DNA from 3 places in the Vibrio diazotrophicus genome. Region 2 is predicted to be linked to each of the others. Evidence: predicted binding sites of a transcription regulator. Region 2 holds the regulator's gene; each other region holds the start of a gene.
What was found. Region 2 encodes CRP, which controls carbon source genes, mostly activating them, when cyclic AMP is high. Its sites were predicted from a motif close to TGTGANNNNNNTCACA; they were not measured.
Positions count from the first base shown of each region.

Region 1: the regulator CRP is predicted to act here: its motif matches at 3,946-3,961, upstream of AAGA51_RS02175 (CTP synthase).
Region 3: the regulator CRP is predicted to act here: its motif matches at 2,216-2,231, upstream of AAGA51_RS21370 (glycogen/starch/alpha-glucan phosphorylase).

Region 1 covers NZ_CP151842.1:451,427-457,741, forward strand. Annotated here, with positions in the region: gene rlmD (23S rRNA (uracil(1939)-C(5))-methyltransferase RlmD) at 1-591, shown strand, start outside; gene relA (GTP diphosphokinase) at 708-2,930, shown strand; gene mazG (nucleoside triphosphate pyrophosphohydrolase) at 3,038-3,841, shown strand; gene AAGA51_RS02175 (CTP synthase) at 4,046-5,686, shown strand; gene eno (phosphopyruvate hydratase) at 5,767-6,315, shown strand, end outside.
Region 2 covers NZ_CP151842.1:284,050-290,364, reverse strand. Annotated here, with positions in the region: gene AAGA51_RS01315 (TIGR02444 family protein) at 1-7, shown strand, start outside; gene AAGA51_RS01310 (hydrolase) at 127-1,107, shown strand; gene AAGA51_RS01305 (YheU family protein) at 1,201-1,410, shown strand; gene AAGA51_RS01300 (phosphoribulokinase) at 1,506-2,375, shown strand; gene crp (cAMP-activated global transcriptional regulator CRP) at 2,616-3,248, shown strand; gene AAGA51_RS01290 (DUF1338 domain-containing protein) at 3,351-4,154, opposite strand; gene astD (succinylglutamate-semialdehyde dehydrogenase) at 4,305-5,762, opposite strand; gene astA (arginine N-succinyltransferase) at 5,783-6,315, opposite strand, start outside.
Region 3 covers NZ_CP151843.1:1,340,844-1,347,158, forward strand. Annotated here, with positions in the region: gene malT (HTH-type transcriptional regulator MalT) at 1-1,834, opposite strand, end outside; gene AAGA51_RS21370 (glycogen/starch/alpha-glucan phosphorylase) at 2,366-4,819, shown strand; gene malQ (4-alpha-glucanotransferase) at 4,978-6,315, shown strand, end outside.

The DNA of each region.
Region 1 (6,315 bases), 170 kb from region 2:
AATCAATTGGATAAAGTGCTGGGTGAGCAGGCTTACTATCAAGAAGTGGACGTCACTATCCCGTTTCTGCCAAGCAACTTTATTCAGGTAAACCAGCAGGTTAACCAAGAAATGGTTGAACAGGCGCTTGAGTGGTTGGACGTTCAAAAAGACGATCGTGTGTTAGATTTGTTCTGCGGTTTAGGTAACTTCAGCCTGCCGTTAGCAAAGTTAGCCGATAAAGTTGTCGGAATTGAAGGTGTCGATGAAATGGTGGAGATTGCGAAAAGCAATGCTCTGCACAACAAGATTACGAATGTTGAATTTTATCAGGCAAATCTTGAACAAGAGTTCGCAGGGGAAATCTGGGCACAGCAGCAGTTTAATAAGGTTCTGCTTGATCCTGCACGTGCAGGCGCGGTAGGTATTGTTGACCAACTTGCCAGTTTAGGTGCTGAGCGAGTTGTGTATGTTTCGTGTAATCCTGCTACGCTTGCTCGTGATAGCCAAAGCTTACTTGAGCAGGGATATCAGCTGAAAAAACTCGGTATGTTGGATATGTTCCCACATACCAGCCATTTAGAATCAATGGCTCTATTTGTAAAAATATAGCTATTTGTAAACAGTAAAAGTAAAAAAGCAAAAGTGTAAAACTTGGTTAGGTAACGGACTTCCGTTGTCTAACCAGAGTAGAATAGCTCGCAAATTATAAGAATTAGGATAAAAAGATGGTCGCGGTACGTAGCGCACACTTAAACCCAGACGAACAGTTTGAGCTAGAAAAGTGGATTTCTAGTTTACGGCAAGACCCAAAAACAGCGGCAAAGCTTACAGAGGTGTATCACCAATGTGAGCAATTCTTGGTGGGCAATTCTAAAGGCCCGCTATTGTTGTGGCGTGGCCGCGAAATGATCGAAATTCTGATCACTTTATCGATGGACCGCCCAACGTTGGTGGCAGCGTTGTTGTTCCCAATTGCGACCAGTGGCTTAGTGGATCGCGAAGAAGTCGAAGAACATTACGGTAAAGAGATCATTAAATTAATTGCTGGCGTCGAAGAGATGGCAGCGATTGGTCAACTGAATATCACCATGCAAGGCAGTGAAGCGTCAGCACAAGTCGATAACGTACGTCGTATGTTGCTGGCGATGGTCGACGACTTCCGTTGCGTGGTTATCAAGCTTGCAGAGCGAATCTGCAACCTTCGTGAAGTGAAAGATCAACCGGACGAAGTTCGTCGTTCAGCGGCAAAAGAGTGTGCTAACATCTATGCACCACTGGCGAACCGATTAGGTATCGGTCAGCTGAAGTGGGAAATCGAAGACTACGCATTCCGCTACCAACAACCCGACACTTATAAACAGATCGCGAAACAGCTGTCTGAGCGTCGTATCGTTCGCGAACAGTACATCCGTGACTTTGTGGATAACTTAAGCGCGGAAATGAAAGCGGCGAATATCAATGCTGAAGTCAGCGGTCGTCCGAAGCACATTTACAGTATCTGGCGCAAAATGCAGAAGAAGAATCTGGCATTTGATGAGCTGTTTGATGTGCGCGCAGTGCGTATCATCGCGGATAAGCTGCAAGACTGTTATGCGGCGCTTGGTGTGGTTCATACCCAGTTTAAGCATTTGCCGAGCGAGTTTGATGATTATGTCGCAAACCCGAAACCGAACGGGTATCAGTCGATTCATACGGTGATTCTTGGCCCTGAAGGCAAAACCATTGAGATTCAGATCCGCACTAAGCAGATGCATGAAGAATCTGAACTTGGGGTTGCTGCGCACTGGAAATATAAAGAAGGCGCAAGCAGTGGCCGCAGTGGTTACGACGAGAAAATTACTTGGCTGCGTAAACTGATTGATTGGCAAGAAGAGATGTCTGACTCCGGCGAGATGTTGGATGAACTTCGCAGCCAAGTATTTGACGACCGCGTTTACGCCTTTACACCGCGTGGGGATGTTGTCGACCTGCCAATGGGAGCAACGCCACTGGATTTCGCATACCACATTCACTCTGAAGTGGGGCATCGCTGTATCGGTGCCAAAGTAGGTGGGCGTATTGTGCCATTCACCCACAAACTTCAAATGGGTGACCAAGTCGAAATTATCACAGCGAAAGAACCTAACCCGTCACGTGACTGGCTAAACCCTGCAACGGGCTTTGTTCATTCTGGCCGTGCTCGTGCGAAGATCAATGCTTGGTTCCGTAAACAGAGCCGTGAGAAAAACCTTGAAGCTGGACGCGAAATTCTAGAAACAGAGTTAGCTAAAATCGGTGCGACGCTCAAAGATGCGGAGCAATATGCTCTGAAACGTTTTAACGTTAACAGTGCTGACGAACTTTATGTCGGTGTTGGTAGTGGCGATTTACGTATTAACCAGATCGTTAACCACATCAATGCGCTAGTGAATAAGCCGACGGCGGAAGAAGAAGACAAACTGGTACTTGAGAAGCTCAAGGGAGATGAGTCGAAATCCGCAACTCTTCATCGTCCGCAAAAAGATGCCGTCGTGGTTGAAGGCGTCGATAACCTGATGACCCATCTAGCGCGTTGTTGTCAGCCGATTCCGGGTGATGAAATCAAAGGTTATATCACTCAAGGTCGGGGCATTTCGGTACACAGAAGCGACTGTGAGCAGTTGGAAGAACTGAGTCACCACGCACCAGAACGTATTATTGATACCGTTTGGGGGGCTGGATTTATGGGTTCTTACATCCTGACCTTACGAGTGGAAGCGATGGAGCGCGTGGGCTTGCTAAAAGATATTACTAGTCTGCTGGCGAACGAGAAGGTGAAAGTACTTACCATGAAGAGCCGTAGTGACTACAAACGTCAAATCGTGATCATGGATTTCGAGCTAGAGGTTAACAACATCGAAATTTTGGCTCGTGTGTCTAAGCGACTAGAACAAGTGAAAGACGTTATGCTCGTCAAACGCCTTGGCTAGCTCTAAATAACAGATTGAAATGAAAGGTAAGTGGTTCGCCACTTACCTTTTTCTTTTCTATCTCTAAACCACTGGTTTTTCTGGTGGATATTTATAAGGAAACAGATATGAGTCATCCAATCGAGCAGTTAGTCGACATTATGGCGAAATTGCGTGACCCGGAAACAGGGTGTCTTTGGGATAAGAAGCAGACCTTTGAAAGCGTTGTTCCATATACCATTGAAGAAACCTATGAAGTGGTAGATGCCATTCACAATCAAGATTGGCCCAATTTAAAAGAAGAGCTGGGTGACTTACTGTTTCAGGTGATTTTCTACAGTCAGATGGCTCAGGAACAAGGGTTATTCGATTTTCGCGATGTAGTGGAGACGGTGAATGAAAAGCTGACTCGCCGTCATCCTCATGTTTTTTCAGATGCAAAATTTGCTGATGAAGCAGAACTGAATGCCAATTGGGAAAAGGAAAAATCCCTCGAAAAAGCCCAAGTAGGCAAAAGCGAGCAAAGTATTCTAGACTCTATACCACAATCGCTACCAGCGTTATCGCGAGCGAATAAGATTCAAAAAAAATGCGCAAAATACGGATTCGACTGGGAGACTTTAGGTCCGGTTGTAGACAAAGTGCATGAAGAAATTGAAGAAGTGGTTGCCGAAGCCATCAATATCGATGTTGATGAGTCGAGAGTTGAAGAGGAGCTGGGGGATTTGCTGTTTGCCACGGTGAATTTAGTTCGTCATCTCAAGAAAGATCCTGAGGTCGCTCTTACCAAGGCTAACCGTAAATTTGTAAAGCGTTTTCAAGGTGTTGAGGCTCAAGTAAGAGAGCAGAATAAAACCTTGACGGACTTTTCATTGCAAGAGTTAGATGGCATGTGGGAGCGAGTAAAAAGACGGGAAAAAGGTCTAGAGTGAAGCCCTGAATATGGGCTTTTGAGACAAAATTAACCCAATTAAATTACTTTGTTTGCATTCTGCGATATGGCTATTTGATTTGAAGCAAAAAATTAAAAACTGAGTGTGATAGATTTCACGTTGTGGCGGTAATTGGGTTCTGGTATAGTTTTGTCCCGTCCAGAAGAAATCCATTTCCCTCATTCAACCAATTTCAGGTTAAACATGACGACAAATTATATTTTTGTTACTGGCGGGGTTGTATCCTCACTAGGTAAAGGTATTGCAGCAGCATCGCTTGCGGCTATTTTAGAAGCTCGTGGTCTTAAAGTGACTATGATGAAGCTTGACCCTTACATCAACGTTGATCCAGGCACAATGAGCCCTACTCAACACGGTGAAGTGTTTGTCACGGAAGATGGCGCTGAAACAGACCTTGACCTTGGTCACTACGAACGCTTTATTCGTACTAAGATGACCAAGCGCAATAACTTTACTGCTGGTCGTGTTTATGCTGACGTTTTACGTAAAGAGCGTCGTGGCGATTACCTAGGTGCAACCATTCAGGTTATCCCGCACATCACTAACGCTATCAAAGACCGTGTAATCGCGGGCTCCGAAGGTCACGATGTGGCTATCGTTGAGGTTGGTGGCACAGTTGGTGATATCGAATCTCTACCATTCATGGAAGCGATTCGTCAGTTGGCAATCGAAGTAGGTCGTGAACACGCAATGTTCATGCATTTGACTCTAGTACCTTACCTTGCTGCGGCAGGTGAAGTGAAAACTAAGCCAACTCAACACTCTGTAAAAGAACTGCTATCTATCGGTATTCAGCCAGACATCCTAGTATGTCGTAGCGACCGTATGATCCCAGCAAACGAGCGTAAGAAGATTGCACTTTTCTGTAACGTTTCTGAGAAAGCAGTAATTTCAATGAAGGACGTAGATTCTATCTACAAGATCCCTCAATTGGTTAAATCTCAAGGCTTGGATGATTTAGTTTGTGCTCGTTTCGGTATCAATGCTCCTGAAGCTGATCTGTCAGAATGGGAACAAGTTATTTACGAAGAAGCGAATCCAACGGGTGAAGTCACCATTGGTATGGTTGGTAAGTACATTGAACTACCAGACGCTTACAAATCGGTAAACGAAGCACTGAAACATGCTGGCCTAAAAAATCGTTTGAATGTAACGATTAAATATGTAGATTCTCAAGACGTAGAAACTCGTGGTTTCGAAGTTCTGCATGGTCTTGATGCAATCTTGGTTCCGGGTGGCTTTGGTGACCGTGGTATTGAAGGCAAGATTATGGCTGCTCAATATGCACGTGAAAACAAGGTTCCTTACCTAGGTATCTGTCTAGGTATGCAAGTAGCGCTTATTGAGTTCGCTCGTAACGTTGCTGGTATGGAAGGTGCACATTCAACAGAATTTAACAAAAACACTAAGTACCCTGTGGTAGGTTTGATTACTGAATGGGTAGATAGTGAAGGTAACGTTGAAGAGCGTACAGAGACTTCTGATCTTGGCGGCACAATGCGCCTAGGTTCTCAGTTATGCCACCTAGAAAAAGGTACTAAAGCTTACCAACTATACGGTAGCGCGACGATCCATGAACGTCACCGTCACCGTTATGAAGTAAACAACAATCTTCGTCCGCAGATTGAAAAAGCTGGCCTAAAAGTATCAGGCTTATCTGCTGACAAGAAATTGGTTGAAGTGATTGAGAACCCTGCTCACCCATGGTTTGTAGCAGCGCAGTTCCACCCAGAATTCACATCAACCCCTCGTGATGGTCACCCATTATTTGCTGGTTTCGTGAAAGCAGCGGGTGAGTTCCAACGCGGTGAATCTGAGAAGTAACAAGGATACGGACAGTTGCTTTAAGTTGTGCAGCTGTCCTTTATAGTTTTGACATTTAAATTCAACGAGAGGAAACATTAATGTCTAAGATCGTTAAAGTTCTAGGTCGTGAAATCATCGACTCACGTGGTAACCCAACTGTAGAAGCTGAAGTACACCTAGAAGGCGGTTTCGTTGGTATGGCGGCAGCTCCATCTGGCGCATCTACTGGTTCTCGTGAAGCTCTTGAGCTACGCGATGGCGACAAATCACGTTTCCTAGGTAAAGGTGTTCTTAAAGCAATCGCTGCTGTAAATGGTCCTATCGCTGACGCTCTAGTTGGTAAAGATGCTAAAGACCAAGCTGCTATTGACCAAATCATGATCGACCTAGATGGTACTGAAAACAAATCTAACTTCGGTGCTAACGCAATCCTAGCTGTATCTCTAGCAAACGCTAAAGCAGCAGCAGCAGCTAAAGGCATGCCTCTATACGAGCACATCGCTGAGCTAAACGGCACTGCAGGTCAATTCTCTATGCCTCTACCAATGATGAACATCATCAACGGTGGTGAGCACGCAGATAACAACGTTGATATCCAAGAATTCATGATTCAACCAGTTGGTGCTGCAACTCTTAAAGAAGCTGTA
Region 2 (6,315 bases):
GAACTGAATCTTCCCGCTTATTTAATTGGGTATATACTCAATATAAACAGACCACTTAAAGTTGCAGTCACCAAAACTGCATCATTAAATAGGCAAAAATAATTGAATTAATTTGATGGTTAGCCGATGACCCAATTTGTTGCCGCTACAGGCTTGAAGAACCCACATTTACAGACATTAGTCCCGCGCTTTATTCGTAAGAAAGCGCTGTTTGAACCAGTCTGGCAAACGCTCGATACACCTGACGGCGATTTCCTCGACTTAGCGTGGAGTGAAGATGCACATAGTGAAAGCGCAGCGAAAAAGCCCATTTTCATCCTATTTCATGGTCTGGAAGGCTGCTTCTATAGCCCTTATGCCAATGGCTTAATGCAAGCCTTTGCCAAAGATGGCTGGTTATCGGTCATGATGCACTTCCGCGGTTGTAGCGGTAAGCCGAATAATTTGGCTCGCGCATACCATTCCGGTGAGGTGGAAGATGCCCGTTTAGTTCTGGAATATTTGAGAGAACAGTTTCCGAATCGCACTATCGTCGCTACTGGTATTTCTCTTGGAGGCAACATGCTGGTGAACTACTTGGCCGATTACAATGAAGATCCGATAGTCACAGCTGCGACCGTAGTTTCCGCCCCTTTAGATTTAGCTGCCTGTGCTCAACGGATTGAACACGGTTTTTCAAAAATCTATCGCCGTTATCTGGTCTCATCACTGAAAAACAGTGCAATGAAAAAGCATCATCTGCTCAAAGGTGAACTAGGGCTTTCCTATCAGAGCATTAAACGCGTCACTCACCTCAGTGATTTCGATGACTTAATCACAGCGCCCCTACATGGGTTTAAAGATTCGCAAGACTACTACGAGAAATGCTCTGGTATTAACAAACTACAGCAAATTAAAGTACCCACTCAGATCATTCATGCTAAAGACGATCCATTTATGAATGAATCTGTGATTCCCAAATTCATCCTACCTGACAACATCGACTATCGCTTGTTTGAGCAAGGCGGGCACGTTGGCTTTGTATCCGGAAGCATCCTAAAGCCTGAATTTTGGCTGGAAAAAGCATTGCCTGCTTATTATGAAAGTTTGAAAGACGCTCAGGATTAAATATTCGTCAGCAATAAAAAATTCGCCCCTCCATTAATAGGCTGACGTGCGTTATATTGACGAAACAACATTAAGAAGAATTACGAGCAAGTTATGATTGTACCTTGGCAAGATATTGCACCAGAAACATTAGAAAACCTCATCAGCGAATTTGTGCTCAGAGAAGGCACAGATTATGGCGAAGTTGAAGTTTCTCTGGAGCATAAGATCGACCAAATCAAAGCATTACTAAGGAGCGGCGATGCGGTGATTGTCTATTCAGAATTACACGAAAGTATTGATATCAAAGTTAATAATCGATAATCAGTGATAATTGAAATTCCATGTTATAGTGGCTTCAACTCGGGCGATGAACAGATTTCAACGCCTTATTATAGGATTTTTGGACAAGGTTAGTCATGTCAGCAAAACACCCAATTATTGCCGTAACTGGTTCATCAGGTGCAGGCACTACTACAACGTCAGAAGCATTCCGTAAAATGTTCAACATGATGAGTGTTAAACCCGCTTGGGTTGAAGGTGATAGTTTTCACCGTTTCACTCGTCCAGAAATGGATATTGAAATCCGTAAAGCCCGCGAACAGGGTCGTCATATCAGCTACTTCGGCCCAGAAGCCAACGACTTTGGTGCTTTGAGCGAGTTTTTCCGTCAATACGGTAAAGCAGGAACAGGCCAAATCCGACGCTATCTGCACACCTTTGATGAGGCCGTGCCTTATAACCAAATGCCCGGAACATTCACTCCATGGCAAGAGCTTCCAGCTAGTACAGACGTACTCTTCTATGAAGGGCTACACGGTGGTGTAGTAGACGGTGAGGTTAATGTGGCGCAGCATGTCGATTTCCTGATTGGCATGGTACCGATTGTTAACCTTGAGTGGATTCAAAAGTATGTCCGTGACACCCGTGACCGGGGGCACTCGCGCGAAGCCGTGATGGATTCGATAGTTCGCTCAATGGATGACTATCTCAACTACATCACACCACAATTTTCGCGCACGCATATTAACTTTCAACGGGTGCCGACCGTAGATACATCCAACCCACTGAATGCCAAAGGCATTCCTAGTCTGGACGAAAGTTTTGTAGTCATTCGCCTACGTGGAATTAAAAATGTCGACTTCCCATACTTACTGGCAATGATCGACGGCTCCTTTATGTCTCGCCACAACACCATTGTGGTTCCGGGAGGAAAAATGAGTTTTGCCATGGAATTGATTGTAAGACCAATCCTACAGCAACTCATTGAAACGGGGAAAATCGGCTAATCGAAACAAGCTTTTTGCGTTTAGTTTCCATACCGTGACCATGTGCACATTTTTGCGTAAAAAATCAAGGTAGGGACACGATTAAAATCAAGAAAATGTCGCTGAAAAAGGATACTATTCTTAACCGAAACACAAGATAGCTTGCAGCGACCATAAAGTCCTCTTATTCTAGTAAATCTATTTTAAGCTTTGCTAAATATGGATAGCAGCAAGCGTACCCTGCAGAGGAAGTGAGATATTATGGTTCTAGGTAAACCTCAAACCGACCCAACATTAGAGTGGTTTCTTTCACATTGTCACATTCATAAGTACCCTTCAAAAAGCACGCTGATTCACGCGGGCGAGAAAGCAGAAACTTTGTACTACATTGTTAAAGGTTCTGTTGCGGTACTGATTAAAGATGAAGAAGGAAAGGAAATGATCCTTTCTTACCTAAACCAAGGTGACTTCATCGGTGAACTTGGCTTGTTTGAAGAAGGTCAAGAGCGTACAGCATGGGTTCGAGCTAAATCTCCATGTGAAGTTGCTGAAATTTCATTTAAGAAGTTCCGTCAGCTTATCCAAGTTAACCCAGATATTTTAATGCGTCTTTCTGGTCAGATGGCTCGTCGTCTACAAGTAACAAGCCAGAAAGTTGGTGACCTTGCGTTCCTAGACGTAACAGGCCGCATTGCACAAACGCTTCTTAACCTAGCGAAACAGCCTGACGCAATGACTCACCCAGACGGCATGCAGATCAAGATCACTCGTCAAGAAATCGGTCAAATCGTTGGCTGTTCTCGTGAGACAGTAGGTCGTATTCTGAAGATGCTTGAAGAGCAGAATCTAATTTCAGCTCACGGTAAGACTATCGTTGTGTACGGAACTCGTTAATAGCTAACGCTATTACAAAAATTCAAAAGCCACCTTCTGGTGGCTTTTCTTTTTTCTGCTCTATTCGCTAACACATAAAGCTCGGTAAGTGATCACTCTTAACTAGGCAAGAGATTTACTATCGGTACTTTCAAAAATCTTATCTGCAGATGCAGCTACAAATCCTGTATATAGCTCTCCGTTTGCCATTGGATAACGCTTTGCAAACTCATAGAAGCCACCAGGAACCGTTTCAGTGCCATCACTAAATGTTACTGGAACTTTATCTGCCATGGTTGAAGACTGCTCAAGCAATACTTCTGGCGTTCCTTTCACTTCACCGCCCGATTCATTGATAGTAAAACCTGCGCCACGCAAATGGTCATTCACTTGTTTTACTTCTGTAAATGCCTTGAGCTGGTTTACGTTAACCGTAAAGTGGTTAGCCCCATAACCATGCGCCGCCAACCAAGAAGCGTACTCGCTTTCTTCTGCCAGCAACTGGTAATCTGCAAAACTGATATCCCACAAACGACCACCATAAAGGAATGCATCACCTTCAAGTTTAGTTGCATCTACTTGCTCAACCAACTTAGCAACAATCTCTTGAAGCTGTGGTGAACACTCTTCAACTTTCAGTTCACTGATGAATACTTTTGGCTGAAGCGGATCAGGATGCTCATAGTGTTTTGCGACCAGTTTTTTGCTTTCAAAAACATAGTCACCACAATCTTTGTAGCCGAGGGCTAAGAAAGGTTTTGCTAACGTTTCTAGACCAAGAGGAGCAACATTGAAAGTACGTAGTGCAATATGGTCATTGATTAGCGCTTCATCTTCTTCTAACAAGCTATGAACTTTATCTGCGGAAGGACAAAGGCGAGTGATGTAATCATTCCACAATGATTGAAACAGAACTTCTGGCGTCATAGTGCCTCCTTGGCTTCATGAACACGACGTATTGGATTGGAAAAGAGGCTAACTAAAGCCGGTTACTATTCTTTTATAGATTTAAGTTGTTATTAGTTTTCAGGTTTAAACAAACAGGCTTCACCTTTCGATGAAGCCTGAATAACTTTGTTATAGCTCTACACCTGGGCTTAGTGTCGCAGGAAGCTCGGTTGCAGAACCTTCCATTGACGCCATTGGGTAAGCACAGTAGTCCGCAGCGTAGAATGCACTTGGACGTAAGTTACCCGAAGCACCCGGACCACCAAATGGAGCATCACCACTCGCACCCGTTAGCTGACGGTTGCGGTTCACGATACCTGCACGAATATGGTCAACAAAGTATTCCCACTCCGTATCTTCTGTTGTAACTAAGCCAGCAGACAGACCAAAGCGAGTATCGTTAGCCAGCTCAACCGCTTGCTCTAGAGTTTCGTAGCGAACCAATTGCAGTAGTGGGCCGAAGTATTCTTCGTCAGGCAGTTGCGCGATTGGCGTAACATCAATGATACCCGGTGATACGAACGCAGCACCTTTGCTTTGCGCTTCAACAAGGCTCTTACCACCTAGAGATTGTAGGTTGGCTTGGGCATTAAGAATGAAGTCCGCCGCCGCTTTAGAGATTTGAGGCCCCATAAATGGTGCTGGCTCAGCAAATGGCTGATCCATACGCAGCTTCTTCGTCGCTTCTACTAAGCGAGCAACCAGTTCATCGCCTTTCGCACCAACAGGAACATACAGACGACGTGCACAAGTACAACGTTGACCAGCACTGATAAATGCAGACTGAATAATGGTGTAGACCGTTGCGTTCAAATCACCAAAACTCTCAGAAATCACCATTGGGTTATTACCACCCATTTCTAGCGCCAGCATCTTGTCTGGCTGACCAGCAAACTGGCGATGAAGAATGTGCCCTGTATTCGCGCTACCCGTAAACAACAGGCCATCAATACCTTTAGACTGAGCCAGAGCAATACCGGTTTCTTTACCACCTTGTACAAGGTTGATAACGCCTGCTGGTAGACCTGCTGCTTCCCAGAGCTTCATAGTGACTTCTGCCGTCCATGGTGTTTGCTCTGAAGGTTTGAACACAACGGTATTGCCCGCAAGAAGAGCAGGAACAATATGCCCATTCGGTAAGTGGCCAGGGAAGTTGTAAGGACCAAACACGGCCATAACACCCAGTGGGCGGTGGCGCAGTACAATTTGGTTGCCCGCAGCTTCACGCACGGTTTCACCAGTACGGTCATGGTACGCACGAATAGAGATAGCAATTTTGCCAGCCATAGCAGCCGCTTCAGTGCGAGTTTCCCAAATTGGTTTACCCGTTTCTTTCGCGATCACTTCTGCAATTTGCTCGCTGTTCTCCTTAATTTTTTCAGCAAAAGCGAGAACCACTTTTTCACGCTCTGCGAAAGGCAGTTTTTTCCAGCTAACAAATGCATTGCGAGCAGAAGCAACGGCTTCTTCTACTTGCTCTTGTGTTGCACTTTGACCTTGCCAAATGACCTCATCGTTATAAGGGCTTAAAGATGAAAGCATTTCACCTTTACCTTCCAACCACTGTCCTGCGATCCACTGAGTCATAATGTGTTCCTTAAATTCTTTTACTGAGCCAAAATTCGAATAAAGTCGCCATTATCTACTTTCAGTGCATTTGCTACTTTTGGAGAGATAATTGCGCTGCCGTTTTCACGGTTGAATGCTGCTTTTGCGGCGGTCGCTCGAAAGTTTTCAAACGATGTATTACAGATTAAAAAATCTTGCGAGCTTGAGTGTTCAGCAATAATGACCTTCACTCGAACTGAGTTACGTACCGAGTCGATATTGTTGATATCACACTCCACACTTGGGCCCGCATCAAAGATGTCGACATAATTGCGACAGGTAAACCCTTCCTTCTCCAACAATTTAAGAGCAGGTCGTGTCTTTTCATGCACCTGACCAATCACTTCCTGTGCTTCTTTGCTGAGCAAATTGATATATATCGGCAGTTTAGGCATCAAATCCGCAATAAAGCCTTTCTTACCAATGCCGGTCAGATAGTCAGCCATGGTGAAATCAATTGAGAAAAAGTGTTCTTGCAGCCATTGCCAGAATGGCGAATTGCCATCTTCGTCGGAGACACCACGCATCTCAG
Region 3 (6,315 bases), on a different replicon from region 2:
GATGTTTACTTGGCGAGTGATTGCCGAGAACGTCCAACCCTTTGTAGGCGCACTCTTCGGCTTCATCCAAACGGTTCCAACACCAGAGAATTTGTGCACGTACTCGCAACAAAAATTCATGCAATGGCAACTGGTGAAGTTGATGTTCTTCAATCAGTTTGAACGCATTGTCCTGAACTTCATAAGCGGCTTGAACATAACCCTGAGCAATCAGAATTTCGCTTTGCTGCAATAATGCCCAAAGCGCTTGATGATAAACCTGATACTGGCGAGCCAGTTTCTCGGTCTGCTGCATCATTGGCAGAGCACGGCTGAGTTGACCTAATACGTGGTTGACTTCACCCACAACGGACGTTGCCACAATTCGGCTGCGATAAATGGTGTTATCGAGCTGGCTTAAAGCTAATTCAGCGAGCTCTAAAGCTTTTTCCGGTTCGTTTTGGTTAATCGCAACCTGAGCACGTAATGCGTTGAATTCACCTTGCTCTTTACTCGACAGTTCCACATTAAGCTTTGCCATCTCTTCATCAGCTTTGGAAAGCAGGGCACCGACATCGTTGTATCTGTGCTGACTTTGAGCGAGCCAAGCTTGAAGCATGCAGAGCTTAGGTTCGCTATAAAGCTGATTAGAAGAAAGCAGGTTGATTGAAGACTCCAACATCTCCAATTCGCCTTGGTTGAACATGCTCCAGCCGTGTTTGCTTAAAATGGTGGCGAGTAAATCGGTATCCTGAGCGATTTTGGCATGACGCAAAGCTTGGTGCGGGTTAGACATTTCCAACCATGCCAGTGACGCTTCGCGGTGTAAGTCGTGTTCTTGCTGTGGAATGCGAGCCAGACGCTGGTGGGCAAGGAACTCACCAAACAAATTGTGGAAGCGATACCAGTTGTGTTCGCCTTCCAACGGGTAAATAAACAAGCCAAAACGGTTTAACGATTCAATCATACTTAACGCGTCGTCACGTTTGGTCAGTGCGGTGACCAGTGAATCGTTGAAATGTTCCAACACTGAACACTGCATCAGGAACTGACGGGTTTCGTTGTCGAGAAGGTCAAATACCTCTTCAACCAAGTAATCCCACAAATGTGCATGATTGAAGTGAGAAACAGATTCCGCACTTTGCTCCAGAGTACGCTTTTGATATTGCGCTTGCAGAGCGATAAGTTGCAACGCTGAAGGCCAGCCTTCCACGTAATCACGTAAGCTGTTTGCTGTAGAGTCGTCAACGCCATCGGTAACTCGTTGATTAAAGAAACGGGTGGTTTCTTCGGTGTCGAATGCCAGCAGTTCGTTACCAATCTCGATCATCAAATCACGCACACGCAAGTTTGCTGTGCCCAGTGGTGGCGCTGCGCGACTGGTCACCACTAAGGTCATGTTGTCCGGCATGTGTTTGATGAAAAAGCGCATCGCTTCATGAATTTCGTCATCAGACAGCAGATGATAGTCATCCAACACCACATAACATTCTTGGTGGTAGTGAGCCATTTCGGTGAACACTTCACTAAACAGTGAATGAATCGAAGAGAACTGACGCTTTTCCGCCAGTTTTTGCGCATTCGGGCAACTTTGATCCGTTGCTTTATTGATCGCTTGTAGAAAATAGTTCAAGAATCGGAAAGGATCGTTGTCACTATCGTCAATGCTGTACCAACCAACGTGAGGTTTATCTGCAAGCCACTGAGCCGCCATGGTAGTTTTGCCATAGCCTGCAGGGGAGCGAAATAGCACTAACTTATAGCATGTGGCGTTATGCAAAATGTCCAGCACTCTTGGGCGAACAATTGCGTTGTGCAGGCGGCCGGGGCGCGTCAGTTTAGAAGGAATCCACATTCTTGATCTCCCTTCGATCAAATAATAAGAGGAGAAAACAGAGATCTCTGTCACTTTTGTGGCAATGATGTTACTTGATGTTTTTCACTACGTTTATTGATCCCTTTCTCGAATCTCGCACTATTCACATTCTTAAGCAGACTACGCCCCTAATTTGTGATTTTGATCAATAAATTTGCTGAGCTATCCGTTTGGTTGACAGGTGGGTTGTACGAAATTTTATGTAATTTGAGTAAAAACGATAATTTTAGTGTGACGAAGTATACATTATGAGCAAAAGGAGCACTGCTTGAATCTCCGAGCTGTTTAAACCCCGTCTAAGGTTATTGAGGCAGTCGTTGTGATCTCAATCACTCAGAATCTCACGGATTGGATTATCAATGAGAGATTGATCACTCCGACTTAAGTGCTACACCCTCTACGCCCTCACTCCTCCTCCTAAATTCATGACAACTTGGGAGGATGTTTACATTTTGTTGTACGGGCAGGATATGGCACAGATGAATTAGAACTGATAAGAGAGATTTCTCGATGAAACCTACGCAACAGAAAACGTTTGATAAAGCAGCGTTCCAAGCGAACGTAAAGCGTAATCTTACCGCGACATACGCGACCACTGTGGAACATGCTTCTAGCCGTTCTTGGTATTTGGCTATGGGTCATGCTCTAGCAGAATTAACAACGTTCGACATGCTTGAAACCGAGCAAGACGAGCGCATCGTTAATGCTAAAAGCTTGAACTACCTATCTCTTGAGTTCCTGATTGGCCGTTTAACAGGTAACAACCTGATTAGCATGGGCCTTTATGAACAGGTTTCTGAAGCGATGGCGGAATTGGGCCAAAACTTAACAGATTTGTTGGAAGAAGAGCGCGACCCTTCATTGGGTAACGGTGGTCTTGGTCGTCTTGCTGCGTGTTTCATGGACTCATGTGCTGCTCAAGAATACCCAACAGTGGGTTACGGTCTTCACTACGAATACGGCTTATTCAAACAGTCTTTTGAGCAAGGTCATCAGAAAGAAGCGCCTGATGCTTGGTGTGGTGTAGAAGGTTACCCTTGGGAAATCGCGCGCCCTGAGCTGAAACAAGAAATCGGCTTCTACGGTCACGTTGAAGTGATCCATGAGAATGGCAAAGAAGTTCGCAAATGGGTTCCTGGCATGTTAGTGCAAGCGATGCCTTGGGATTTACCAATTGTGGGCTACCAAAGCGATACTGTTTATCCACTACGCCTTTGGGAATGTCGTGCCATTGCACCATTCTCACTAGAGAGCTTTAACAACGGTAACTACTTCGAAGCTCAGCACTCTCTGATTGATGCGGGCAACATTACTAAAGTGCTTTACCCGAACGACAACCATGAGAAAGGTAAAACACTGCGCTTGATGCAACAGTACTTCCACAGTGCGGCATCGGTACGTGACATTCTTCGTCGTCATGAAGGTGCTGGTTTTGCACTGGAAGATCTACCGAAGAAAGAGACAATCCAGCTTAACGATACTCACCCAACCATCGCGATCCCTGAATTAATGCGTATTTTGGTCGATGAGCGTGGCCTATCTTGGGAAGCGGCTTGGGACATCTGTTCTAAGACATTCGCTTACACCAACCACACCTTGTTGCCAGAAGCATTGGAAACATGGAGCGAGTCTTTGATTCAGCGTCTGCTTCCTCGTCATATGGAAATCATTTACGAGATCAACCATCGCTTTATGCAGGAAGTTCGCGCGAAATGGCCGGGTGATGTTTCTAAACAACAGAAGCTGTCCATTATTGAAGAAGGCTTCCATCGCATGGTGCGCATGGCAAACCTTTGTGTAGTGGGTTCTTACGCTGTAAACGGTGTTGCTGCTCTGCACTCAGAGCTAGTAAAACGTGACCTGTTCCCTGAGTTCAACGAGCTGTACCCGAGTCGTCTACAGAACGTGACCAACGGTATTACACCTCGTCGTTGGCTGAAATTCTGTAACCCAGCTTTGTCTGCATTGATTACTGAGAAAATTGGTGACCAGTGGCCAGCGCATCTCGACCAACTAGAATCTATTTCTCAGTTCGCTGGTGATACGAAGTTCCAGAAGCAGTTCATGGCAGTGAAGAAAGAGAACAAAGCGCGTTTGGCTAACTGGGTGAAAGAGAACATGGGTATCGAACTTGATACCAATGCGATCTTTGACGTTCAAATCAAACGTCTACACGAATACAAACGTCAGCACCTAAACATGCTGCACATTCTTTCTCTGTACCACCGCATCATCAACGATCCATCTTTTGATGTGCATCCTCGAGTGGTGTTCTTCGCAGCGAAAGCAGCGCCGGGTTACCACCTAGCGAAAGAGATCATTTACGCAATCAACAAGATTGCAGAGAAAGTGAATAACGATCCACGTATCGGTAACAAACTGAAAGTGGTCTTCATTCCTGACTACCGTGTAAGCATGGCGGAGATCATCATCCCTGCGGCTGACGTTTCTGAGCAAATCTCTACTGCAGGTAAAGAAGCATCAGGTACTGGCAACATGAAGATGGCGCTAAACGGTGCGTTAACTATCGGTACGATGGACGGTGCAAACGTTGAGATTCGTGAAGAAGTGGGTGATGACAACATTTACATCTTCGGTCTGGATGTGGATGGCGTAGAGTCACTAAAAGCAAAAGGTTACAACCCTTACGACTACTACAACGCGGATCCATTACTCAAAGCATCAATGGAACTATTGATGTCAGACGAGTTCACTCCGGGTGAGCCAGCGAAGCTTCGCGCAACTTACGACAGCTTGCTTGATGGTGGCGACCCATACCTTGTTCTTGCTGATTTCGCATCGTATGTGAAAGCGCATGAAGACATGGATAAGCAATACCGTGATCAGGCGGGTTGGGCGAAGAAGGCAATATTGAACACCGCTCTGGTGGGCAAGTTCAGCTCTGACCGCAGTATTCGCGATTACGTGAATAATATTTGGCAGCTTGAAGTCGTCAAACGCTAAAAAATAGAACCAAACAGCCAAGGCGTAAGCCTTGGCTGAATGGCTTATAACTCTCAACGAACATATGTTCCAGAATGAATAAAAGCCAAATCGACATAGATTAAATAATTACACACCCTACACATTTGAAGGATTATGCAGTCCCTTCGGAGAGAGCGATGAAAGAACAAAATGCATTAAAACAAGTCGCAGCGATGGCAAAAATTGCCGACAGCTATGTGAGTGCTTGGGGCGATGAAGCAAAAGTAGAAGACGAGACCATTCGTCGTCTTTTGGCTTCTTTAGGTTATGACACGACCAATGATCAAACCTTATTAAAATCGGCTGAGAAAAAACACAAAGCCGATGTGTTGGAAGCGGTATTAGTGATTCGCCAAGGAGAGCCATTAGAGGTGTCTCTTAACCTAGGTTCTAGCGCTCGTGAAAGTGAGTTTGACTGGCGACTAGAAACCGAACAGGGCGAAGTATTCGAAGGCTATCTGCAATCTCAAATCGTTCGTGATGAGCGTGCAGAAGGTGGCCCGCTAGTATTCTCTTTGCCGAACGATCTAGCACTGGGTTACCACAAGCTGTTTGTTTCTCGCAAGCGTCGTAAAGCGCCGTATGAGATGACGGTTATTGTGACGCCAACAGCGTGTTTCAAACAACCTGCTCTGGAAAAAGGCAAGAAGCTTTGGGGACCAAGTGTTCAGCTTTACACTTTGCGCACTCAGCACAACTGGGGTATCGGTGATTTTGGTGACTTGAAACAGTTGGTTGCAGATATCGCATCTCGTGGTGGTGATTTTGTCGGTTTGAACCCAATCCATTCTCTGTTCCCAGCGAACCCAGAAGGGGCGAGCCCATACAGCCCGTCTTCTCGTCGTTGGTTGAACATTCTTTATATTGATGTGAGCTCAGTACCAGAGTTCGCACTAAGTGGTGAAGCACAGCAAAAAGTGGGCAGTGCTGAGTTCCAACAACGTCTGCAAAAAGCACGTGAATCGCATTGGGTGAACTACACCGAAGTCGCGCAAATGAAAATGAGCGTACTGCCATTGTTGTTCACTGAATTTAAAGCCCGTCATTTGGATAAAAACACAGACCGTGCTCGTGCGTTCCTAGACTTTGTGGAAGAGGGCGGTGATAGCCTGTTGCACCAAGCAACCTTTGATGCGCTGCACGCACAATTACATGCAGAAGACAGCAATGTTTGGGGCTGGCCTGTTTTCCCTGAAAAATACCGTCGTTTTGAAAATCCAGCGGTACAAACTTTTATTGAAGACAACCAAGATGACGTACATCTTTACATGTACCTACAGTGGGTTGCTGACACGCAAATCAACGAAGCTCAGGCGCTTGCTGAAGAAAAAGGCATGGCGGTTGGCTTATACCGTGACTTAGCAGTAGGTGTTGCGGATTCTGGCTCTGAAACATGGGCGGATGAAGGTAACCTGATTCTGGATGCGAGCATTGGCGCGCCACCGGATGTTCTTGGTCCACTAGGTCAGAACTGG